2 linked regions of the Ignicoccus hospitalis KIN4/I genome follow. The protein of the gene in region 2 binds, or shares a complex with, the protein of the main gene of each other region. Links are inferred from orthologs where the notes say so. Each region holds a gene or a part of one and is shown on either strand. Other genes may lie near its edges.

Region 1 (4,228 bases), 480 kb from region 2 along the record:
GACTGTCGAGTATACGCCCTCCAAGTGTACTAACAAGAAGTGCCCGCACTGGAGGGACTGCACCGCCCCTTGGGGGGAGAGGGTGAAGGTGAAGGTGAGGGAGGTCCTCGAGGAGGTCCAATGTCCCTTGGGACTCCCGTTGGTAAGGGTGATCGGCGTGCCCGTGGAGGTTAAGAGGAGAACCAGGAGAAACATTAAAAAAGGGAAGGGGGGTCACGGAAAACGGGGGTTGGCCCCGTAGCTCAGCCAGGACAGAGCGCCGGCCTCCTATCCCGTGCGGGGTTGGGAAAGCCGGTGGTCCGGGGTTCAAATCCCCGCGGGGCCGCCACGGCCTCGCCGGGCTCCTACACTTACCCCCTCTCCCGACCCTCCCGAAAGGGGTCTCAGAACGCGTAGCGACCGAACTCACGATCCCTACTGTCGCCACGTCCTCGCCCGCTAGGCAATCTCGTGCTAAAAGACAGGGTCGACGCCTCGGCGTAAGCGTTTGATCCGTTGGACTTTGAGGAAACAATAGGCGTTATGTAACTGTCAGTAGGGACCGTAACTACGTTTTGGCGCCAAGTTGAGTACGGCAAAACCCTTCGAACTTGTGCGCCTAAGCGCGCTGCCCCCTCAAGGCTCCTACCCTCTCCAGCAGAACCTCCCATAAGTCGCGGAAGGCCAAAGCGCTCAACGCTCCTCCCACTACGTCCAGCGGGTAGTGCGCGCAGAGCTGAACGCGCGACCACGCGACCAGAGCCGCGTAGGTTAACATAGGGTACCTCCAGACCCCTTCGAGCTCGAGCGCCAGCCAGAAGGCCCTCGCCGTGTGGCCGGAGGGGTAGCCCGGGGTTAGGTGGCCAGAGCCCTCCGGCCTGGGGGTGTGGAACGAGTACTTGAGGACGAGCACGAACGCGTTCAGGGCGAGCCCCTCTAGCACTATTTTGTAGTCTTTCCTAACGTAGGCTAGTATAGCCGTGTAGAGGAGGAACGGGAAGAAGTTCATAGTAGTGCTTATCCAGAAGGCCACGCTCTCAAGGCCGGGTAGCTTGAAGCAAGGCACGGACGTCGAGAAGGGCGCCAAGGATACCAATAAGAAAGAGCTAAGAAGCGGCCTCCACTTCCAGCTCCTCGCCATCGGGGGTTACCACCTTCCCCCCGGCGGCCTTGACCTTTTGAATGGCCTTCTTGCTCGCGAACGCAACTATTACAGTGTAGCTCCCCTTGACCTTCCCGAAGCCTAACAGCTTGTTGTAGCCCATGGCTGCTAAGTCTATCACGTTTGTGTTCAGTTTCCTAGCGAGTTCGTCGAGCTCTCCCACGTTGATTTCCTTAATTTCCACTCTGTCCTCGGGGGGCAAGTGGAAGCCGTACTTACCGAAGTAGCCCGGGCTCTTGGCGGTGACCCACGTCCAGAAGTGCTTGTGCATGCCGGCGCGGCCGAACCCTCCGCGCGCGCCGCTCCTGCGGTGCTGGCCTATCCTGCCCCAGCCCATAGTTCTGGTCCTTCCCCTCAGCTTCCTGCTCTTCCTCCTACGCCTTACCACCAAAGTTACTCACCCCGGCCGACGGGCTTTCCAATGTTTTAGGCCTTTGTGGTCAGAGCATCCTCAAAACCAGTTCGTTTATGGCCTCCCCGCGGTAGCCGGCCTCCCCTCCGGAGCGGTAAGGCTTCTTGATGCTCTTCTTGAAGCCGCCCCTGGGCGGGTGTAGCCTGAAGAAGGGCTTGATCGCCTCCTGCTTGTGAAGCACCACCTCGCCGTTAATTATCTTCTCCGCGAGCTCTTCGAAGCTGTTCACCCCGAACTTCTCCTTTATGTACTCTGGGGTGAGCTTCTTGTCGCCTGGCGCCCTCCCCCTAACCTCCAAGAGCTTCGCCAGCACGTCCTTCCTTATCTCGCCCCAAGTTATCCACGCTTGTGCCTTCCTCAGCATGCCTTCGAGGCCCGGCAAGTCCGCCGGGTAGACCACGGCCGCATACCTCCTCAACAGCCTCAAGTTCTCCAGAGTCTTCCTCACGTCCGGGTGCGCGTCAGGCTCTCCCTTTATCCTAATAATTAGGTACAACTTCTTGCTCATCCCTCAACACCCCTCACTGCTGTTGTACCCAGTCCCACGGGGCGAGGAACTTGTAAGTCTGCTTCAGCGCGTTGAAGGTAGCCTTGGCGAAGTTGTGGGTAGTCCTAGTTTCTCCTTCCGTGTGCGTCCAGACGTCCTTGATCCCCGCGTACCGAAGGACGGCCTTCGCGACGTCACCCGCCACCAGCCCGGTGCCTCTCGGCGCGGGCTTGAGGATCACCTCGACGCTGCCGCTCTTGCCCCTTACGGTGAAGGGCACGCTGTGGGGCTCCCCGCATGTGCACTCCCAGCTGCCGCACCCCCTCCTGACCGGAGTTATGTTGAGCTTGGCGTTCGCGAGCGCCTTCTGTATCGCGAACCTCATCTGCTTTGCCTTGCCCATGCCGAGGCCGACCAGGCCGTCCTCGTTGCCTATTACGACCAGCACCCTAAGCCTAGTGACCCTTCCGGCGTCGGTCACCTTCTGAACCAAGCTGACGTCCAATACTTCGTGCTTCAAGTCCGGAACCAGATAATCTACTATCTCCGGCTCCAATATCGGCAAGTTCTTCTCGAAGAGCTCGTATATGCTAGTTATCTTGCCTTCCTTAACCATCCTCCCTACTCTGGTCCTCGGGACCCACTCCTCCGCGGAAACGGTCACCGCCACTTCGCGTCACCCCGTGGTGGCGGGCTGCTCCACCTTATAGTCTTCGAGTATCTTTGCCTTCACTTCTTCGAAGTGCTTCGGGTAGTCCTCCGGTTTGAGGCCCCTTTCCAGCAACTTGGCGAACCTCCTCTGGTACTCTTCCGGGTTCTCGTTCTTCAAGCTCTCCGCGTAGGAAGCTATGTGTTCGCCCCTTATCCTGCTCTCGTCGGGGACCACGTCTCCCACGGGCACCTCTAGCCCGACGTCGTTGGCCGCCTTTATCGCCGCAAACACTCTGGCGCCCTTAGTGGGCTTGTGTAAGCCTATGTCCGGGACCGCGTATTGTATTCCGGCCTTCTTCGCCCGCAAGGCCGCTAACATGCCGGTCAAGTAGACGGCGGGCAAGGAGTTGCCGTAGCCCTTCCAGCCGTACTTCTTCTCGAGCTCCTTCGAGTGCGCAGCGGCTATGACCTTGTCCCCTTCGGGGGCGAACTCGATCACTTGTACCCACACGTACTTGTTGCTCTTCCTCACCACGAACCTGGGCTTCCTCGAGAGCGCCATGGTGTAACGCTTGTAGTAGTTGGTCTTCCCTTCCCTTCTCCTCCTTCTGGGAACTTTGTACCTAGGCCCCCTTGCCAACTCACTTCACCTCTATGCCGTACCTCTCCCTCAAGTAGGTCTTTAAGTTACTTAAGCTATCGAACATGCCACCTTTAGCCTTCATGTATAGCTCTCTGTAAGTCCTCCTGTCTATTACCTCGTGGTCCCTCAAGTACCTCAAGAACCTCCTTATCTTCCTTATCCTGTTCATCCAAGCTTCCTTGGGGTCCTGACGGGCGCTGGCCTTGCCCTTCCTCTTGCCGTAACCCCTCCTCCTCCCCTTCTTCCTCTGCTCGTGGCGTACCTTCCACCTTGCCCTGCTGTTACGCCTCTTGGGCTCGACCTTGATTGCTCCTTCCTCTATTAGGCGCCTTACGTCCTCCTTGGAGACGGCCTCGGAGACGTCGGCCAGCCTTGTGGGGTCTATCCAGATCCTACTCTCCCCGACGCCGAGGATCTCTGCCGCTAACCTCGCGACCTTGTCTGGCCTCACGCCTCTACACCCCCGTTGGCCACGCGGACGCCCAGTTCTTGAGCCCTCCTAATTATTTCGGCCCTCTTCTTCTTCCCTACGGATGAAGCTATGTAAACTATGTGTTTCTCCTTGTCGACCTTCTCAAGCTCCTTCACGTTGTGAACTATGACCGGCTCCAGGCCGCTGGGGTGGAGCCCCCTAACCTCCTTCGGGGTGCGGTACCCTACCTTGACTATTGGAGGATAGCCCTTGAGCTGCAACCGGGACTTGTTGTCGTTGCCCTTGGGCTTCCTCCACTTGTAGCCCCTCTCCAGCCGGAAGTACCTCCACCAGTGGTATCGGATGAACTCCGGCAAGTCGTTTCTAAGCTCTACTGCCTTCTTCATAGCCTTCCTTTTCTTCCTTATCTCCTTCAGAACTTGAGCCCTCTTGTTGAGGGCTTCTCTCAGCTCATTGGACAT
Region 2 (5,996 bases):
CTACCACTTGAGGCAATTGTTGAGAGACGTTGCCCAAAACGGGGGCTACGTTCCAGATAACGTAGAAGGCGATGAGGAGTGCTATGAGGCTGGCTAACGCCCTCGTCCTCAATATTATTTGCCCGCCCCGACTTCGCTTAACTTTTAATATCGTTTTGCTTTATAGGTATAAGAGTTAAATCATGACGTCCTAGCGAGAGCCGGGGAAGGTTAATGACGTATGAGGTAGCGATAGTCGGAGCCTCCGGTTACACCGGAGGCGAGTTGCTAAGGGTACTCGCAGTACACCCCGACGTGAACGTGAAAGTGGTCACCTCTAGGGAATACGCCAACAAGCCCGTCTACTATGCCCACCCTCACTTGAGGGGGATATACCCAGCGTCCTTGAAGTTTAAGAGGTTAGACGACCCTGACCAGCTCAGCGACGTCGTAGGCGACGTGGACCTGGTCTTCCTCGCCCTTCCCCACAAGGTGTCCTTGCATTACGTGCCCAAGGCTTTGGAAGTAGGATATAAGGTAGTGGACTTAAGTGCCGACTATCGTCTCAAGCGGGTTGAAGATTACAAAACTTGGTACGGCTACGAACACCCTTACCCGGACTTGCTCGAAAAGGCCGTCTACGGCCTCCCGGAACTTTACGGAGACAAAATAAGGGGCGCCCAGCTCGTTGCTAACCCCGGCTGTAACGCAACTAGCTCCATCTTGGCCGTCTTGCCCCCAGCGGCTGAAAGAATAATCGACTTGGACCGGATAGTGGTTGACGTCAAGGTGGGGAGCTCCGAGGCGGGCGCCAAGCCCTACAGAGGGGGTCATCACCCGGAGAGGGAAGGCACGGCCAGGCCTTACGACGCAGAAGGTCATAGACACGTAGCGGAGCTGGAGCAGGTTATAAGGGACTATACCGGGAGAGACGTCAAGGTAGGGTTTACCCCTCACGCCGTGAGCATGATAAGGGGGTCACTCGCCTCAGCGTATTCTTGGCTTACGAAAGACTTAGCGCCGCTGGACGTCCAAAGGATTTATGCGAAGTATTACGCGGGCAAGAAGTTCGTCAAGATAGTGAGGGGGGCGCCCATGCCTTACCCGGACGTGAAGAACGTCTACGGCAGCAACTACGCCGAGGTCGGGTTCGCCTTGGACAAGAGGGTTGGGAGGCTAGCCATGTTCGCGGCGATAGACAACTTGATGAAGGGGGCGGCGGGGACGGCGGTGCAAAATATGAATTTGATGTTGGGCATGGATGAGGACGAGGGCTTGAAGAACCTCGTTCCGGTGCGGCCCTAATAACCCAACGGGTTTGTGTTGGGCGGCGTTATATCATACGTCACCAGCGAAGTCTCTATCAATAGAGCCTTTCCGGACTTATTGAGGTAGTTTATGGCGCTGTTGTAATATCTCTCTATCATGTTCAAGAGTTGGCGGTCCTCCACTATCTTCGAGTAATTCACGAGATCATTTATCTCCTTTGCCGAGAGGGGTTGATCGTGAACATCTATGTTGTTAAGCATTCTGTTCATTAATTCGTTGAACTTAGGTTCGGCCACCCTGTCCCTAACGTAGTCGTTGAGTAACCTCTCTAAGTACCTTATGTGCTTCTCTGAGAGGACGTACTCGTAGAGGCTACCCGAAACGGCTAGGGCGTAGATCACTTGGCCCTTCCCGCCCCCGTCTTTGGGGACGCTGGCGATGGCTTGGTCTATGGACTCCTTGACGGCCATCGCTTCCTTCGGCATAACGTGGGAAACGAAGATGTAAGGGTCAATGGTTCCTAAGGTAGACCAAGGGGTCAACACGAGCTCTTCCGACAAGAGGGGAAGCAGCGCTGAGAGGGAGAGCGCCGAATCGACCACTAGCGTCTTTATGATACCTATTCCAAGGCTCTTTAGCTTCTTTACCACATATTCGGCAAATTGTACCGTGGCGTTATAGGCGTTAAACAGTATAAATAACGAATTACAATCGAAGAAAGAGCTCCTCAAAGCCCTCACGATTAGTGAGGAGTCCCTTATGTGCGACAGCATGGTGGAGAACTTCTGAGCAGCTTCCATGTACGGGTTCGCTATAACCGAAATTACGCACTCTTCCCTCAATATAATTGAAATCTCGTCCAACAGTCCTTTCCTTCCTCGAGGATGGTCGTAACTCATTAGCTTCCACCTCTCCACCTCCTCACTCTCCTTGTAATAGAGTTTCTCGCGACCATGAGGTAGGCGGATGAGGAGTGCTTTTTGAGACCGCGCACCCTCCTCTTGGAGGTGCCGTGTTCCCTTACCAGAACCACGGGCACCTCGAGGGAGGAGGGGAGTAAGTCTAGGCCCCCTTCGCTCGTAACTACTCTATCTATCTCAATAGTCTTTAGAACCTCTGAAACTACCTTGACTGCTTCGTCCCTTGAACCTTCCCACTCCCACACGGGCACGGCGTCCACGACTATGACGATGCCCACGGTCTCTCCCGGGTCTATGCCCAGCTGCGTGACTTTGAGGCCGTTACAAATCTTCAACGCCTTTATTATGCAGTCCAGCTCACTCCGACAGCTCACGCGCCTCGCGCAGCTCGGGTCCACGCCGAACTCTCTAAACTTTCTAAGTAACAAGTAGAAAGCCCTGTCCTCCAAACTCCCGCGTGCAGGGGAGAGAAAGTGTTAATAAATCGAGTGACAGAGCTCGTAACCCTCTACGATCTCGTCGTCGCGGAAGAATATCGACATTTCCCGAGCTACCTTTTCGGGACTGTCGGTCGCGTGGACTACGTTCCTCGCCTTACTCAGCGCGAAGTCCCCTCTGATCGTGCCGGGGGCGGCCTTGGCTCCGTCGGTGTCTCCTATCATCCTCCTCATCACTTCGACTGCGTTGGGTCCCTCGACGACCATCGCTACCACGGGGCCGCTGGTCACGTAACTTATCAAGTCATCGAAGAAGGGCTTTCCCTTGTGTTCTTCGTACAGCCTCTCTGCCATCTCCCTGTCCAACTTGAGCATCTTCATGGCCACTATCTTGAGCCCCTTCCTTTCGATCCTCGATATTATTTCGCCGACGAGACCCCTCTTGACACCGTCCGGCTTGATCATTACAAATTCTCTCTCCACCTTTGTCACCTCCGGGCGTACTTAGCGGTCCAAGGAAGCTTCCTCGGGTCTCTCCCCATCTTGAAGCTCTTGAAGCACTTGCTGCTACAGAACCACATAATGGAGCCGTCGTTCCTTACGTACATTATTCCGGTTCCAGGCTCTATCTCCCTACCGCAGAAGCTGCAGACCCTTCTTGCCAAGCCCAAGTCCCCGCGTCCCGGCGTTTTAGAGATTTAAAAGGAAAGCTTAGATGGGAGGGCGGGGTCGAGCCGTGCCGAAGAAGGTATATGTAGGCGAGTGGATGAACGAGATTAACGTTACGGAGGAGATAGGCTTCCCGGTGGAAGTAATCCAAATCATAGGGAGGACCGGCGTAACAGGAGAGATAACGCAAGTTAGGGTGAGGGTGCTGGAAGGTAGGGACAAGGGCCGCATCTTGACGAGAAACGTCAAGGGTCCGGTTAGGTTGGGCGACATACTCATCTTGAGGGAGACCGAAAGGGAAGCGAGGAAGCTCTCAAGCAGAAGGTGAAGATATCGAAGCGACCATTTTCGCTATCTCGGGGCTGTAAAGCCCCCGCGTTGCGAAGTTGCACCACTTGGGGTCGCCCACTCCCCACAGCAAGTAAGCCATACACTCTTCCAGCGCTTCCACGGTCTTCGAATTCCAATTTATATGTTCGTAAAGCTCTCCGCTGAACGGTATGGGAATTACCTTTATCCCCTCCTCAACTATCTCTAAAATGACGCTCAAGAGAGCCCTCCTCTCGTTGGCGTCGGCCAGCACTCTCGGGTGTATTTGGTTTACCACGAGCAGCGATGGAAGTAAGTTTATTGCTTCCCTAACCAACTTCAACGTCCTCCGTATCTCGGGGGCGGAGGCTTGCGTGACTAACGTATTCTTGGCCCTCAAGGAGTCAATCATACATTTAAGTATAGGCACGTCCGCGAAACTGGTCACCGGCACGTCTACCACTACCAAGTCGAAGTCTTCTTGGATCTCCGAAACCGTCCTCGCGACGATTTTCATAACCTCCCTCACGCCCTTCTGGGCTATCATCATTGAATACTTCATGGCCGAGTCCATAGTCCCCGAGGGCACTACGTATAAGTTCGGCTCAACCCGGTGGAGGTACTTCTCTAGCCTACCTCCCTTGACCAAGACGTCATACCACCCCTCTAGGCGCCTCGCCTCCTCTCCCAAGAAGAAACGGGAGGAGCCGTCGCGGAAGTCCGTGTCTACGAGGAGCGTGACCTTGTTGACCTTCTGAGAGCTGGCCTTGGCCACGAGGGCGCTTACCGTGGACTTGCCTACCCCGCCCTTTATGCCCCATACCGCTTGCACCTTGCTCCGGGCGAGCAGAGGAGGACACTCGAGGCCCTTGCCCCGTGTCACTACATTTACCCACCAGCTCTATGTGCTGAAGAAATAAATTGGACTATGGGACGGTCGCGCGTAGCTCAGCCTCTTCACCTTTTCAGCCCACGTACAGTTCGTCATCCCGGTACTGACCGAATGCGACCGCGAGACGCGCTATTAAAGTTGCTCTACGAGAGGGGCGCAGAGAAGCTCGCCTCCCTGAAGTGTAACATGAACTTGAGGTTTAAGAGGGACCCCTTCCAAGAGACGGCAGTCCACATGTTAGTCAAGGGCAGCAAGGTGAACTTACGAAAAGGGTTGAAGTCGCGGAGGTGGTTCCGCACCGAGTTCGGGAGCCGCACTATGTGGTACATGCTTAGGGGAGGCGAGGAAGTGAGCGACGCCACCCACGAGTCGGAGGGGGAGCTGACCCGGGAACACCTGCTCCCGCTGCTGGACGAGCTGCCCTACGTAGCCGTGTACCTAGGCTTTCTCGGAATACACACCCCCAAGGAGCTCAGAAAGCTCAAGCTGCAACTTTGGGAGACCTTGAACGCCGTTAGGTACTTCCTCTGGGACTCTCACGTAGTGTTTGTGGACGCTCCCAAAGACTTTCAGTGGAAACCAAACGACTACGTGAAGGTTATGAGGTTAGAGGATTTGTGTGTATTCGACGAAGTGGTGCTCTTGGACCCGAACGCCGAGGAGAGCTTGACCTCCCACGACGTGCTGAACGCGGACGTCTTCTTGTTCGGAGGGATCGTGGACAAAGAAATACCTAGACCCGGCTTGACCTCAAAGATCCCGTGTGACTGCTGTAGGAGGAGGAGAATAGAACTCTGGGGAAGCACGGTAGGCGTGCCCTTAATGATACACAAGCTAGTCTTCGCCGTACTCATGGCCCGCTACGAGCTGAGGGGGGATATCCAAAAGGCCATCATAAAGGTTATGGGATCCCGGGAGAGGAGGTGGAGGCTCGCGTGGGAGGCCATAACCGCTTACAAAGAGGGCAAGGACCCGTTGGAGGCGGTCCTCCGAAAGGCCGAGGCGTTGGGCGCCAGCCGGGCAGAGGTAGTTAGGGCGTTAAAGATGAGCGGAATCGAGGGAGGTAAGCTTGCCGAGAGGCTTCAAGCAGAGCATAGTGGTGAGGACAGACATTAAAATGGGGAAGGGAAAGATCTGCGCACAAGTGGCTCACGCTTCCTTAGGAGCGGCCTTGGAGGCTATGAAGAAGAAGCCATCTTGGTTCGAGGAGTGGACCAAAGGGGGCCAGAAGAAGGTGGTCCTCAAGGTTGGTTCGCTGAAGGAGTTGCTAGAAATATATCAGAAGGCTAGGGACCTCGGCCTCCCCGCGTTCTTGGTTAAGGACGCGGGCCTAACCCAAGTGGAGCCTGGCACCGTAACGGCAGTCGCAGTAGGCCCTGCCCCCGAAGAGGAGGTCGACAAGGTTACCGGCCACTTGAAGCTGCTGTAGGGCCCTTCTGGGGGGAGGAGGGTCTTTAACGGCTCCTACGCCTCAACAGTCTTGGAGTAATCAACCTTGTCGGGAGTATCCAAGTCTGAGTG

The links. Proteins that work in one complex are often made in the same cells at the same time.
Region 1: IGNI_RS03745 (region 2) and IGNI_RS06570 share a complex: the UniProt entries of both Methanocaldococcus jannaschii proteins name them as parts of the 50S ribosomal subunit. The link is inferred for Ignicoccus hospitalis KIN4/I from one-to-one orthologs.

What each region holds. Positions count from the first base shown.
Region 1 is NC_009776.1:1,134,297-1,138,524, forward strand. Bases 1,525-4,228 are described here. They hold IGNI_RS06570 (50S ribosomal protein L18), read right to left. Parts: upstream 3,332-4,228; coding sequence 2,717-3,331; downstream 1,525-2,716. Other genes in these bases: IGNI_RS06555 (uL15m family ribosomal protein), read right to left, coding at 1,525-1,532; IGNI_RS06560 (50S ribosomal protein L30), read right to left, coding at 1,582-2,061; IGNI_RS06565 (30S ribosomal protein S5), read right to left, coding at 2,075-2,710; IGNI_RS06575 (50S ribosomal protein L19e), read right to left, coding at 3,333-3,785; IGNI_RS06580 (50S ribosomal protein L32e), read right to left, coding at 3,782-4,228. Outside these bases: IGNI_RS07595 (UPF0179 family protein), read left to right, coding at 1-241; IGNI_RS06550 (phosphatase PAP2 family protein), read right to left, coding at 599-1,120; more of IGNI_RS06555, read right to left, coding at 1,086-1,524. UniProt on the Methanocaldococcus jannaschii protein: This is one of the proteins that bind and probably mediate the attachment of the 5S RNA into the large ribosomal subunit, where it forms part of the central protuberance.
Region 2 is NC_009776.1:649,584-655,579, reverse strand. What follows is about bases 1,686-4,633. They hold IGNI_RS03745 (50S ribosomal protein L24e), read right to left. Parts: upstream 3,277-4,633; coding sequence 3,094-3,276; downstream 1,686-3,093. Other genes in these bases: IGNI_RS03730 (hypothetical protein), read left to right, coding at 4,587-4,633; IGNI_RS03735 (AAA family ATPase), read right to left, coding at 3,588-4,466; IGNI_RS03740 (30S ribosomal protein S28e), read left to right, coding at 3,372-3,602; ndk (nucleoside-diphosphate kinase), read right to left, coding at 2,645-3,088; IGNI_RS03755 (hypothetical protein), read right to left, coding at 2,147-2,617. Also shown: IGNI_RS03770 (branched-chain amino acid ABC transporter permease), read right to left, coding at 1-112; argC (N-acetyl-gamma-glutamyl-phosphate reductase), read left to right, coding at 214-1,284; more of IGNI_RS03760, read right to left, coding at 1,281-1,685; more of IGNI_RS03730, read left to right, coding at 4,634-5,591; peptidyl-tRNA hydrolase Pth2, read left to right, coding at 5,593-5,904; IGNI_RS03720 (zinc-binding metallopeptidase family protein), read right to left, coding at 5,940-5,996. UniProt on the Methanocaldococcus jannaschii protein: Binds to the 23S rRNA.